Regions from separate parts of the Bacillus sp. PK6-16 genome, predicted to be linked through region 1. Evidence: riboswitches for the same ligand, from Rfam matches in the RefSeq annotation. Region 1 holds a riboswitch; each other region holds the start of a gene.
What was found. Region 1 has a riboswitch for S-adenosylmethionine ahead of M1D66_RS11600 (M20 family metallopeptidase). Riboswitches for the same ligand answer to the same signal wherever they lie in the genome.
Positions count from the first base shown of each region.

Region 2: it holds a riboswitch for S-adenosylmethionine, as region 1 does, so the genes downstream of both, M1D66_RS25495 (methionine ABC transporter ATP-binding protein) here and M1D66_RS11600 (M20 family metallopeptidase) in region 1, are expected to answer to the same signal.
Region 3: it holds a riboswitch for S-adenosylmethionine, as region 1 does, so the genes downstream of both, M1D66_RS26225 (ABC transporter permease) here and M1D66_RS11600 (M20 family metallopeptidase) in region 1, are expected to answer to the same signal.
Region 4: it holds a riboswitch for S-adenosylmethionine, as region 1 does, so the genes downstream of both, M1D66_RS14215 (ECF-type riboflavin transporter substrate-binding protein) here and M1D66_RS11600 (M20 family metallopeptidase) in region 1, are expected to answer to the same signal.

Region 1 covers NZ_CP096511.1:2,253,245-2,256,446, reverse strand. The annotation lists gene M1D66_RS11605 (Lrp/AsnC family transcriptional regulator) at 1-72, shown strand, start outside; gene M1D66_RS11600 (M20 family metallopeptidase) at 239-1,444, opposite strand; SAM riboswitch class I at 1,533-1,634, opposite strand; gene M1D66_RS11595 (AAA domain-containing protein) at 1,711-3,202, opposite strand, start outside.
Region 2 covers NZ_CP096511.1:4,973,164-4,976,365, reverse strand. The annotation lists gene pruA (L-glutamate gamma-semialdehyde dehydrogenase) at 1-657, shown strand, start outside; partial or broken gene M1D66_RS25500 (cysteine hydrolase family protein) at 908-1,472, opposite strand; SAM riboswitch class I at 1,715-1,821, shown strand; gene M1D66_RS25495 (methionine ABC transporter ATP-binding protein) at 1,945-2,964, shown strand; gene M1D66_RS25490 (methionine ABC transporter permease) at 2,954-3,202, shown strand, end outside.
Region 3 covers NZ_CP096511.1:5,116,567-5,119,768, reverse strand. The annotation lists gene M1D66_RS26235 (hypothetical protein) at 159-662, shown strand; gene M1D66_RS26230 (DUF3951 domain-containing protein) at 679-894, opposite strand; SAM riboswitch class I at 1,064-1,169, shown strand; gene M1D66_RS26225 (ABC transporter permease) at 1,305-2,222, shown strand; gene M1D66_RS26220 (ABC transporter permease) at 2,240-3,202, shown strand, end outside; gene M1D66_RS26215 (ABC transporter ATP-binding protein) at 3,201-3,202, shown strand, end outside.
Region 4 covers NZ_CP096511.1:2,752,546-2,755,747, forward strand. The annotation lists gene M1D66_RS14210 (ABC transporter ATP-binding protein) at 1-991, opposite strand, end outside; gene M1D66_RS14215 (ECF-type riboflavin transporter substrate-binding protein) at 1,002-1,550, opposite strand; SAM riboswitch class I at 1,691-1,806, opposite strand; gene M1D66_RS14220 (aspartate/glutamate racemase family protein) at 1,960-2,640, shown strand; gene M1D66_RS14225 (macrolide family glycosyltransferase) at 2,731-3,202, opposite strand, start outside.

The sequences.
Region 1 (3,202 bases):
TTAATGCAATTTGGCTTGTCATCTCCTTTAATTGTTTTAAAGAGTGAGTTTGAGGAGAAATTGTCATTCTAATAAAGGATACGTATTATCCTCCGCTAACAGTAAAAGCTTTTCCTTTATGAGAAAATCCAACAAAATTAATGATTAGTAATAAAAAAAGAACATTGATTTTCAATGTTCTTTTTTATATCTCTACTTATTATTTAGATTGCTATTCGAAAAAAGTACCTTAATCCCCTTACCCTTGATTCCTCTGCGCCTCTCTAAACTCCTCCTTCACCTTCTCTAACAACCCTTCTTCCGTAATTAATCGATACGCCGTATTTGCTAATGCTTTTGCCGATGTAATTAATGCTTTATCTCCAAGTTCTGAACGTGCTGCTTCTCTAAATTCATTTGTATGTGCAATTAAATCATCTGGTCCGATTTTAATGTACGGATGAATTGTCGGTACGACTTGACTTACGTTTCCTGCGTCGGTTGAACCGATTCCTACTCTTTCTTTACGATTTACATCTTCACCTAATAGTTCTAGTTCTTCCGCTACAATATCGTTATATGTTTTTGTTACGAGTAATTCATCGATTTCATTTTGGAATTGATGGATTTTTACTTTTGCACCTGTTGCTAACGCTGCTCCCTCAGCAATATTTTTTACTTTTTCTGTTACTTCTGCACATCTTTTTCGCGTTGCTGCACGGATGAAGAATCTTGCTGCAGCGTAGTCAGGAATAATGTTAGGTGCTTTTCCTCCTTCTGTAATGACGCCATGAATTCTCACGTCTGACGGAAGTTGTTGGCGAAGTGCATTAATACCGTTATAGAGCTGAATAATCGCATCTAATGCGTTAATCCCTTCTTCTGGCGAAGCTGCAGCGTGAGCTGTTTTTCCGTAAAAATGAAAATCAAGTGGATCGACTGCTAGTGAAGGACTCGTTGTCGCTGTTTTTCCGCTCGGATGAATCATAAGCGCCGCATCAATGTCTTTAAATAAACCTGCCTTTACATAACTTGATTTCGCGCTACCATTTGGCCCTCCTTCTTCTGCTGGCGTACCAAACACGACAACTTCTCCGCCAATTTCTTCAAGTGTTTCTGATAATGCGATTGCTGCTGCAACACTAATTGTGCCGATTAAATTGTGACCACACGCATGACCGAGTCCTGGTAAAGCGTCGTACTCCGCTAAAAATGCAATTGCCGGTCCTTGTTTTCCAGAGCTTTTTCGCGCGATAAATCCCGTTTTATGTCCAGCTATATTGTGCTGCAACTGAAACCCTGCACTACCTAGTAATAAACTTAACGTTCTTGATGCGTAAAACTCTTGGTTTCCAATCTCCGGATTCGCATGAATATCATGACTTGTTTCTATGTACTTTTCCTTATTTCTTTCGATACTCTCTTCAATTGTTTTTCTTTGTGACGCTACTCCTGTCGCTCCCATTTTTCTTCCTCCTTTTATTTTCACGTAAAAAAGCCTCTTTCTAAAAGATAGAAAGAGGCTTCTGTATATACAGTCAAAATGAGCTTCTTTCTTATCTTTCAAGTTACCTTGCTGGAATTGGCACAGTATTCATAACGAATCCGCTGCCGAGGTATCATAGGGCCAGTCCCTCCACCTCTCGTGATAAGAATTTTCATAAAATTATATTAAATTATTTTTTATTCTAAGTTCATTCCAAGTAAAAGTCAAGGAATTCCTATCCGAATTTACCGAATATCTAAAAATCCTTTTAATACACCAATTGTCTCAGGTGCTTGCAGTCTTGCACATACGTACGGAAATTCCGTACTACCTTCAAACATCATTTGAGATGTAAGCGGTGCGCCTGCCCAGAAGATTTCATCATCGATTACTAGGAACGGGAATGCTTTATTTTGTCTTTGTAACTTTACATTTTTCAGTGGAACTGGTCCGTCACTATACACTGTTATTTGCGCATTTGTACGCATTAACGCTTGCCATACTCGCTTATCCACTTGTTTTGTACTTGGAAGTGAAATAATAATTTTTCGTTTTGCTGCTAAAATATCTTTTAATAGCCCTTTCGTTTCCTCAAGATTCATTTCCATAAACCAGCGTAAACGTTTCGATATTTTTCGTTCCCACAATTGTCTTGATGTCGTGCGATCATACACATTTCCGTGACGTTCTATATGAGCTGTTAATTGTGATAACGCTTGTTTTCTCGAAAGGTTTTTACGCATATAATGGCAATCTGATAATTGAATGAACTTCCCTCTCGCCCTTGTCACTGCTACATTGACGAGGCGATGGTTTTTGTGATCAAAGAATAATACGCCAGGTCGTTCTTGCGGATAACTGTCAACCGTATCAAAAATCATCATATCTCTTTCAGAACCTTGGAACTTATGAACTGTCGCCGCTAAAACTGGTATGTTTTGATATTTCGTTCTCTGCAACATTTCTCTCATACACGTCGATAAAAAGCGTGACTGCGCTCTGTAAGGCGTCACAACACCAATGGATTGCACACCGTCTAACAATCCGATTAACATAATTTGCATTGCTACTAAACCAGACATAATGTTAAAACGTGAACCAGAAGCAGCATCTTTTAACGAAAAAGCTCCCATTTGGCTCGTATCAAATAAAACACTCGCTTCATTTGCGAACGGCTGCAATTGCGCAAGTTCTTTACGCTCTGAAACAGACGGATGATCGTATACTCTATTTTTATAAATAAACGAATTCGTAAACTTCGATATATCTGCATGCATACGTCTTTGTTCCTGCAACATAAATAGGTTCGGATGTGCTTCTGATTTATTAACAGACTCAACAATCCCAGCATGGTAAAACATATCTTCCCCAAGCCATTTGCGAACGAGTTCATGATTTGCCATCGCAATTGGAGGTAACTGTAAAAAGTCACCGCAAACGACGATACGTTTTCCAAGTGAAGCAGCTAATGCAATTTGCGGAACATATGCCATACTTACTTCATCTACAACAACTAAATCAAATGTACGCTCATAAATAAGTGAATCAATGGCACATTTCGATAAAGTTGCGCCGATTACTTTCGCATTTTCAATATATTCTTTTTCTACTTCTTTAATTTTAGCCTTTTGCTTTCGAAGATCACTTTCAATCTCCTGCATACGCTTCTTATCAGCAGATGTTGCTTTATACGATAAGATTTTTTCACGAAGCTCTTGGCGTGTCTCTTCTAAATAG
Region 2 (3,202 bases), 2.6 Mb from region 1:
GAAGCAGATCTTGAATTAGCAGCTAAGTCTATCGTTGCATCAGCATTCGGATTCTCAGGACAAAAATGTTCTGCATGTTCTCGTGCAGTAATCCATGAAGATGTATATGATCATGTATTAAATCGTGCTGTTGAATTAACAAAAGAATTAACAGTTGCTAACCCAGCAGTATTAGGTACAAACATGGGTCCTGTTAATGACCAAGCTGCATTCGATAAAGTAATGAGCTATGTTGCAATTGGTAAAGAAGAAGGTAGAATCTTAGCAGGTGGCGAAGGAGACGATTCTAAAGGCTGGTTCATCCAACCAACAATCGTTGCTGACGTTGCAGAAGATGCTCGCTTAATGAAAGAAGAAATCTTCGGACCAGTAGTAGCATTCTGTAAAGCGAAAGACTTCGATCATGCACTTGCAATTGCAAATAATACGGAATACGGTTTAACAGGTGCTGTTATTACTAACAACCGTGACCATATTGAAAAAGCACGCGAAGACTTCCACGTTGGTAACTTATACTTCAACCGTGGATGTACTGGTGCAATCGTAGGTTACCAACCATTCGGTGGCTTTAACATGTCTGGTACAGACTCTAAAGCTGGTGGACCTGATTACTTAGCACTTCACATGCAAGCAAAAACTACTTCTGAAACTTTATAAGAAATAGTAGAGGAGCTCTTCACAGAATGTGAAGAGCTCCTTTTAAAATTGAAATCCTATATACTACCATCGTTCGAAGGGAATGAGCTAAAACCTATTAATAGCGGGATAAACATGTGAACAGAGATAAAATGATGAGAAAAGTTGACTTATTAGTCATATTTTTTAGTATTCATTTTGAGAATTTCCTGTATAATACAATTTGAAAGAAAATCTATGGTTCGACAAGGAACACTCCTTTCGGTTTTGCTCACTGAAAGGAGTGTTTTTTATGTAGCTAAAAATTCTTGCGTGCTTATTACATTTGCATATACGCCATTTAAGCTAGCTAAAATTGTATTGTGAATGTAAACAGCTGGTATAGTAGCGTTCTTAAAAGAAAGGTCTTTTGTAGCACAAGCATCATGTATAACGGTACATTGAAAGCCAAAATCGAATGCAGCCCTTACTGTAGCATCGATACACATATGAGTCATCATCCCACATACAACGACATGTTCAATATTTAAACGTTTTAATTGCTCTAGAAGATTAGTTTCTCGGAAGCTATTTGGATAATGTTTGACTATAACTGTTTCTTCTCTAAGTGGACGTACGCTTTCGTGAATATGTACACCTTCTGTATTAGGTAGGAAAAAAGTAGCGTCATCTTTTATAGCTACGTGTTGGATATGAAGAATAGGTTCGCTGTTTGTTCTAAAGTGTTGTAATAACTGATTAGCATATTCGCTTGCTTCTACTGGATTACGCAATTCCATCTTTCCATTTGGAAAATAATCGTTTTGAATATCGACGAGTAAAAGAGCTGTTTTCATATATTTATCTTCCTCCGAGTTTCATATTCAAATAAATTTATTCAATTCGTAGAGAGGATTCTCCTGTTTAAAAATATGAGGAAGAAGAATTTTAAATAACCTTGAAAGTTACTATTTTCTCATGAAGTTTCATCTGAAAATTTTAATAAAGGAATAATTAATATTTTTCTAAAAAATGTATTGACTCTTATTATTCTGAGTTCTATAATGAGAATTAATTAAACGACAATTAAATCGATACATTCTTATCCAGAGAGGTGGAGGGACTGGCCCTACGATACCTCAGCAACGGGTTTTTTTAATACCGTGCTAACTCCAGCAAGCCATATAAAGGCTTGGAAGATGAGAAGATGTGAACGAGTACATATAAGTGCTCTCCTTCTTATCTTTATGGTTGATAAGAAGGAGAGCACTTTTTATTTTACCTCGAAAGCTCTACTTCAAGTTTTTACAGCATATAGGAGGGGGAAAAATGATTTCTTTTAACAATGTAAGTAAAGTGTATGAATCAGCTGGGCAATCTGTTCATGCGGTGAAGGATGTAACATTATCAGTTGAGAAAGGCGAAATTTTTGGCATTATCGGTTTTAGTGGCGCTGGAAAGAGTACGTTATTACGCTTAGTAAATATGTTAGAGAGACCGACGGCAGGAACGATTTCAATAGATGATAAAGACATTACATCATTATCGACGAAAGAATTACGTAAACTGAGACAAAGAATTGGAATGATTTTTCAAAGTTTTAATTTATTTAATTCAAGAACAGTATTTGGAAATATTGCTTATCCATTAAAGTTAGCGAAAGTGCCAAAGAATGAGATAAAAGAAAGAGTAAATGAACTGCTGAAGTTTGTAGGGTTAGAAGATAAAGCAAACTATTACCCAGAGCAGCTATCAGGTGGACAAAAGCAGCGTGTGGGCATTGCTAGAGCACTTGCGACATCGCCAGATATTCTTATATGTGATGAGGCAACATCGGCCTTAGATCCAGAAACGACGACAGAAATTCTAAACTTATTAAAGAAAGTAAATCGAGAATACAATTTAACAATTCTTCTTATTACACATGAAATGCATGTTGTGAAAGAAATTTGTCACCGTGTAGCTGTAATGGAGAAGGGAAAAGTTATTGAAGAAGGAAAACTGTTCGATGTTTTCACACAACCAAAAACAAAGACGACTCAAAACTTTGTACGTTCTGTTATTAATGATCATTTACCAGAAAGTGTTCTAGCGAAAATTCAAAATGGTGGTCAAATTTATCGTCTAACATTTACTGGTGAGGAGACAGGACAGCCGGTACTATCATATATCGCAAAAAACTATAACGTCGATGTAAATGTACTGTACGGAAATATTATTGAACTTCAAAATGTGCTATTTGGAAATCTTCTTGTAGAGTTGCAAGGTGAGCAGAGGGAAATTCAAAAAGCATTACAACATCTAAGACTGCAAGTGCAGCTGAAGGAGGTAGAAGCTCATGCGAGTTGATTGGAGTATATTTTGGCCGCGCATACTAGATGCGACGGGGGATACCCTCTTAATGGTAATTGTAACCCTTATATTTGCTACAATTCTTGGTATACCGCTAGGTTTACTTTTATATGTAACGAGAAAAGGAAACTTTTTAGAAAATAAATGGGTCTTTTCTATTCTTAACATCATAATTAATACAATTCGTCCGGTACCATTCATTATCTTTTTAGTAGCGTTAAGTCCACTAACGAGA
Region 3 (3,202 bases), 2.4 Mb from region 1:
AGTTATTTGTATAAAGTGACGATACTGTGACAAACATGTTGGTATATATATTACGATGTCGTCTTAAGTGTAAAAAGTAGGGCGTTCTCGGTATAATAACAAGTGGAGATAAAAGAAACTATAATGAGTAGTAGCTGTAGATAAAAGGAGAAGAAGAGATGAAGAAGGTTTTGGGTATTGCTGTAATGGGAAGTATGATCCTTCTAGCAGGATGTAATGGAAATAAGGATACGAAAGAACCGAAAGAAAAGGTAGAGCAATCTACAGAACAAACAGAAGAAATGAAAGAATACCGTGCAGTACATGAAAAATACGATTTGAAAATGAATAAAGAAATTAATAACGCACTGCAGTTATTTGAAGTGGCAAAAGAAAAGGGCGGTAAGGAAATAACGACTGCTACATATAAAGAAGATGTGCAAAAGGTAACAACGAGCATGTTAGAAGATATTGATCATATACGAAAAGAAATTCGTGTTCCGAAGTCGAAAGAGCAAGAACATGAGGTATATGTCGGTTTCTTGAATGAATCGGAACAAGCAATGAAAAAATTACAGAAGTTAGCGAAAGAAGAAGATTCATCGTTGATTCGTGATATAGAAATTAATTTTGCAACAGCATCGACATACTATAAACGTTTTCAAGCAGAAACGAAAAAATAACCTTGCCTATGCAAGGTTATTTTTTCTTCTTACCATCTCCGTCTTCATCCTCGGATACTAATACCTTCTGTTCTTCGTGAAATTCGGAAATAGTTTGCCCGGTAATATTATCGAAAGGAGTATAAAAAGAAGTAATACGTTTCTTTTTAATAAAGAGTTTATAGAAGCCGATGATGACAAGTATAACGATTGTTAAGGGTAATCCTATAGTAGCAAGAAGTAAGGGGTCCATCTTATAACTCCTTTAATATCATTTCTTTTTATTATAAGCCGAAAACTGTAATTTCGATAAAAGAATTAAAAACTGACTTTTCTAAATTTATCCAATTAGATTGACTTTTCAATTTTTCAGAATTATAATTCGAGATATACAATTTGAACTAAATAATAATATAGCAATTTACTTATCCAGAGAGGTAGAGGGACTGGCCCTATGACACCTCAGCAACGGGTTCTGTAATAAGAACACCGTGCTAATTCCAGCAAGCAAGTCTTGAAAGATAAGTGATGGGCCTTTGTTTGTTAAGCCTTGATCTTATTTTTTAAGATCAAGGCTTTTTGTATTCTAAAAAGAGAAAAGGGAGTAATGGAAAAGTACATTCATAAAACAAAGTAAAAACATGTATTTAGGGGGTTATTGAAGTGTATGTAATTAAAAAATTATCGGTTATGGTGTTCACACTATGGGTTATTACGACAGTGACATTTCTAATTATGCATATTATTCCGGGGGATCCATTTTCATCAGATGCAAAAATCTTTCCTGAAGAAGTGATCCAAAACATGAGAGCGAAGTATCACCTTGATGAACCGTTATGGAATCAATATATTGCTTATTTAGACGGTGTAGTTCATTTTGATTTTGGCGAATCTGTTCAATCAACCGGGCAAGGTGTATCAGAAATTATAACAACTGGCTTTGGTCCATCAGCAATTATTGGTCTACAAGCACTTGTTATTTCATTGTTGGTAGGAATTGCGGCAGGGACATTTGCTGCTCTATATCATGGGAGAGTAATTGACTATAGTGTGAGTTTGCTCGCAATTCTAGGTATTTCTATTCCAAGTTTTATTTTAGCACCACTATTTATACAAGTATTCGCTATCCAATTTGAGCTTTTACCAGTAGCCTCTTGGGGAACATTCGAACATACAGTATTGCCATCCTTTGCATTAGCGTTAGGGCCAATCGCAGTTATTACAAGGTTTGTTCGTTCTAATATGATCGAAGTACTGCAGAGTGATTATATTAAGCTAGCAAGAGCAAAAGGCATACCAATTAAGAAGATTATTATAAGACATGCTCTTCGAAATGCGATTGTTCCAGTACTTACATTTGTGGGACCGTTAATGGCTGGACTTTTAACAGGGACTTTCGTTATTGAAAAAATCTTTTCAATTCCTGGCCTAGGAAAATATTTTGTAGATAGTATTTTTAACCGAGACTATCCGGTGATTATGGGAACAACGATTTTTTATAGTGCATTATTAATTGCTTGTATTTTCATTACAGATATTATTCACCGTATTGTTGATCCACGTATTCGTTCTATTACATAAGGAGGGGGGATATTAAAATGGGAGCTTATGAAATTAATGACCAGTTATTAACAAATGAAGAGAAAAAAGAATTAACGATAAATAAAAATCAGCAAACGATTAGCAGAAAGAAAGAAGTGTTTCGTAAGTTTATATCGAATCCAATCGCAGTTTTAGGAACAGTGACGTTATTGCTAATTATTGTTTTCTCGCTTATTGGCGAAAGTTTAACGCCATTTACTGCGAGTGAACAAGTAAAAGAGGCAACAAATTTACCGCCGAGTAGTGAACATTGGTTTGGAACAGATGATTTAGGGAGAGATATTTGGGCACGTACTTGGGCTGGTGGGAAGATTTCACTAACAGTGGGATTAGTAGCAGCTGCCCTCGATATAGGGCTTGGTGTACTGATTGGTGGATTTAGTGGATACGTGAGAGGGCGTAATCGCCTTGGAACGTTAATTGATGAGTGGATTATAAGAGGAATTGAAGTATTATACGGCATCCCATATTTATTAATTGTTATTTTACTATTAATTGTTATGAAACCAGGTCTTTTCACCATTATTATCGCCCTTGCATTAACGGGATGGATTGGAATGGCTCGTCTCATTCGAGCACAAGTATTGTCTTTAAAACAACGAGAGTTTGTTATTGCAGCAGAGCGATTAGGTACATCACATATGAAAATTATATATGGGCATTTAATTCCGAATTTAACAGGCATTATTATCGTCAATTTATCATTTACAATTCCGGCAGCTATTTTTTCAGAATCATTTTTAAGCTTTATAGGACTTGGGGTACAATCACCAGCGGCAAGTTGGGGGACGATGACGAATGACGCACTCGGGACATTATTGAGCGGAGAATGGTGGCAACTATTTTTCCCAGCAATCATGATTGCACTCATTATGTTCGCATTTAATGCAATTGGTGATGGTTTGCAAGATGCAATTGATCCAAAAATCGTAAAACGGAATCGAAAGGAGAAAAAACAT
Region 4 (3,202 bases), 500 kb from region 1:
GTGCCACAATTTCTCCTTCATATATTAAAAGGTTTACATTTTCTAATACTTTTTGTTTATTAGGATATGAAAATGATAAATTCTCCACTTTAAGTAATTCCTTGTTTTTAGCATTCCTTTCTAATATGACTTGTTTCTCCATCCACTCTTTTATAACGTTGCTTACCTTTTCTTTTTGAAGGTTTTCCATTGGATATATTACGTCATTATTACGATCAAAATGTAATCTCTTTAATGCTTCGATGTAAATAGGCTCTCTTAAGCCAATACGTGGTAATATATTTGACGCTAAGATTTCTTTTGGTGTTCCCATCGCAATGACTTTACCTTCATCAATTAATATAACTTTGTCTAAATCCAGTTTTAAAATTTCTTCTATCCTATGTTCGATAATAACAATCGTTTTATTATACTGCTCATGTATATCTTTCATAAGTTCTATCGTATGTATGGCGCTTAGTGGATCTAAGTTCGCTAATGGTTCATCGAACAATAATATATCCGCATTCGTTGTTAATAAACCAGCAAGAGAAACTGTTTGCTTTTGACCTCCTGATAATTCATGTGGACTTTGTTTATGAAACGTATGCATCTTCACCTTTCTTAATGAGTCCGAAACAATCTTTTTCATGTTATCTTGCTTTACACATTCATTTTCTAAATAAAAAGCTACATCTTCTTCTACTGTCAGACCAATAAATTGAGCATCTTGATCTTGTAAAATTGTTCCTACCTGTTTACTTTGTTCAAAAATACTTCCTTCCCTTGGGTCTTTACCGGCAATTAAAACGTTACCTGTGCTATTCCCTTCGTAAGAAAATGGGATTAGCCCATTTATACAATGAGCTAATGTCGACTTTCCTGAACCACTTCGTCCAGCAATTAATACTTTTTCCCCAGGGTATATATGAAAGGTAATATCACTTAAAGTAGGCTGCGCAGCATGCCCATATTGAAAGGTGAATTGTTCAAACGAAATAATTGGTTGCATGTTAACATCCCTACTTTTCAATTTTTAAATGTGTATGTTTCTTATTGGATTTCGCCAAACCAATTGTAAGTGGCAATCCAAGTATTAAGAAAACGATGACATCGGAAATTGTTGCTCCTAATACTTGGATAACAATTTTGTCAAATGGTTCTCCCATCACAATAATATCGAATGCCCCAGCAAATATAATAGCAATGACAATACCAACTAGCCCAGTAATTGCTAAATAAGAAATATCTCCCTTGTTAAACGACCCGTTTTTCACACTAAAACCAACTCTTTTTTGAATAAGCCCCATTGAAAAACCAATAATTCCTGAACTAATAACCCATCCCCACCAAATACCCCATCCAGCAATCGTATCTGTTACGGTATGACCGATAAGTCCAATTAACAGTCCTGCCACTGGACCAAATAATGCTCCAAAAACAGTTAATATAGCTAATGCTGGTTTAATAAATGTATTCGGTGCAATAGAAAATCCCCAAAGTCCTAATATCCCGTATAATGCTGCTCCAATACCGATTGCTACTACTAACTTTGTTGATAATTTATTCATGACAATTCCCCTCTCATATTAGTCAACTTTTATTACTCTATATTTAATTTAAAAATGAATTATGCATCGACACTCCCTTTCTATACAACAAAAAAATGACCTCTTACATAAGAGGTCATTTTCTTTCACTTTCAAGAATCCTCTTATCTTTCAAAAAACACATCGTGTCCTCTGCGGAATTAGCACCTTCCTATAAAATTGCATAGGGGTTGCTGAGGTTTCTTAGGGCCGTTCCCTCCACCTCTCTGGATAAGTATTAATTTGTAATTCGTATTATGGCACTAAAGAATGTAAATTTCAACACTTTTCTTACTATTTTTATTTTTTATTAAATAGCACATTTAAATCATTGTATTCTTATCGGAATTGTGAAATAATGAATTCAAAATCGTTTCGGGAGGAATGCATTATGAAAGTTATTGGTTTGATTGGAGGATTAAGTTGGGAATCTACATCATTATACTATAAACATATTAATACACTTACACTCTCTCAATACGATCAAAATGCGAAGCTAATTTTATATAGTATGGACTTTGGTGAAGTAACTACTTTATTACAAAACTATCAATATGAAGAAGTGAAAAATGAACTAGTTACAGTTGCAAAGAAAGTTGAAAAATCTGGGGCTGAATGTTTATTAATGTGTTCAAATACTGTACATCTATTTGCCGAGGAGGTAGAACAAGCAATATCTATCCCGCTTCTTCACATTGGTGATGTAAGTGCTAAAGAAATGGTAGAACAGAATATAAAACGTATCGGACTATTAGGAACAAAACAAACGATGGAGCAAGATTTCTATAAATCACGATTAGCGAAATATAACATTGAGACAATTATCCCAAATGACGAGGAAAGAACTTTTATCCACCATGTCATATTAGATGAATTAAGTAGAGGGATCATTTCAGAAACATCTAAAAAAAGGTTATTACAAATTACAAAATCATTAATTCAAAACGGCGCTGAAGGTATATTATTAGGCTGCACTGAAATACCTTTACTCATCTCCCAAAATGATCTTACTGTTCCCGTTTTTGATACTGCTTTTTTACATGCAAATACTGCTGTACAATTTGCTGGATAAGAATACACAAGCATAAAGGTGAGAACCTCTATGCTTGTATACAGTTACGACTATTTATCCCGCTATTTGCAGGCAGTAAAGCCCCACCAATTAAAGTTTTACTTTATTTAAAAGAGATTCAATAACTGCAATGGCTTCTTTTGAACCACCACATTCTAAAAAGCTATCATTAAGTTTTCTTATACCATGTTTATACTTTTCATTTGAAAGTACATCTGTTACGGCCTCTTTTAAAGTGTACACATTAACATGTTCTTTCAATAGTCTATGTGCTGCTTCCAGTTCAGTTAATCTTTGCGCTATCATAGGCTGATCTTTATCATGCGGTATTATTACAAATGGGACATTATAATGAATGGCATCGTGTACGCTATTCATACCGCCATGTGTAATAAAAACATCTGCTTCATTTAATATTTCTGATTGAGGTACGTATGGAGCAATTATAAAATTATCTGGCGTTTGCTTTATTTTTGAAATATCATTTCTATCACCAATTGCCATTACAACTATCCCATCAAAATCTGAAAAAGTATCAATACAAGTATTAAAGAATGGTTCG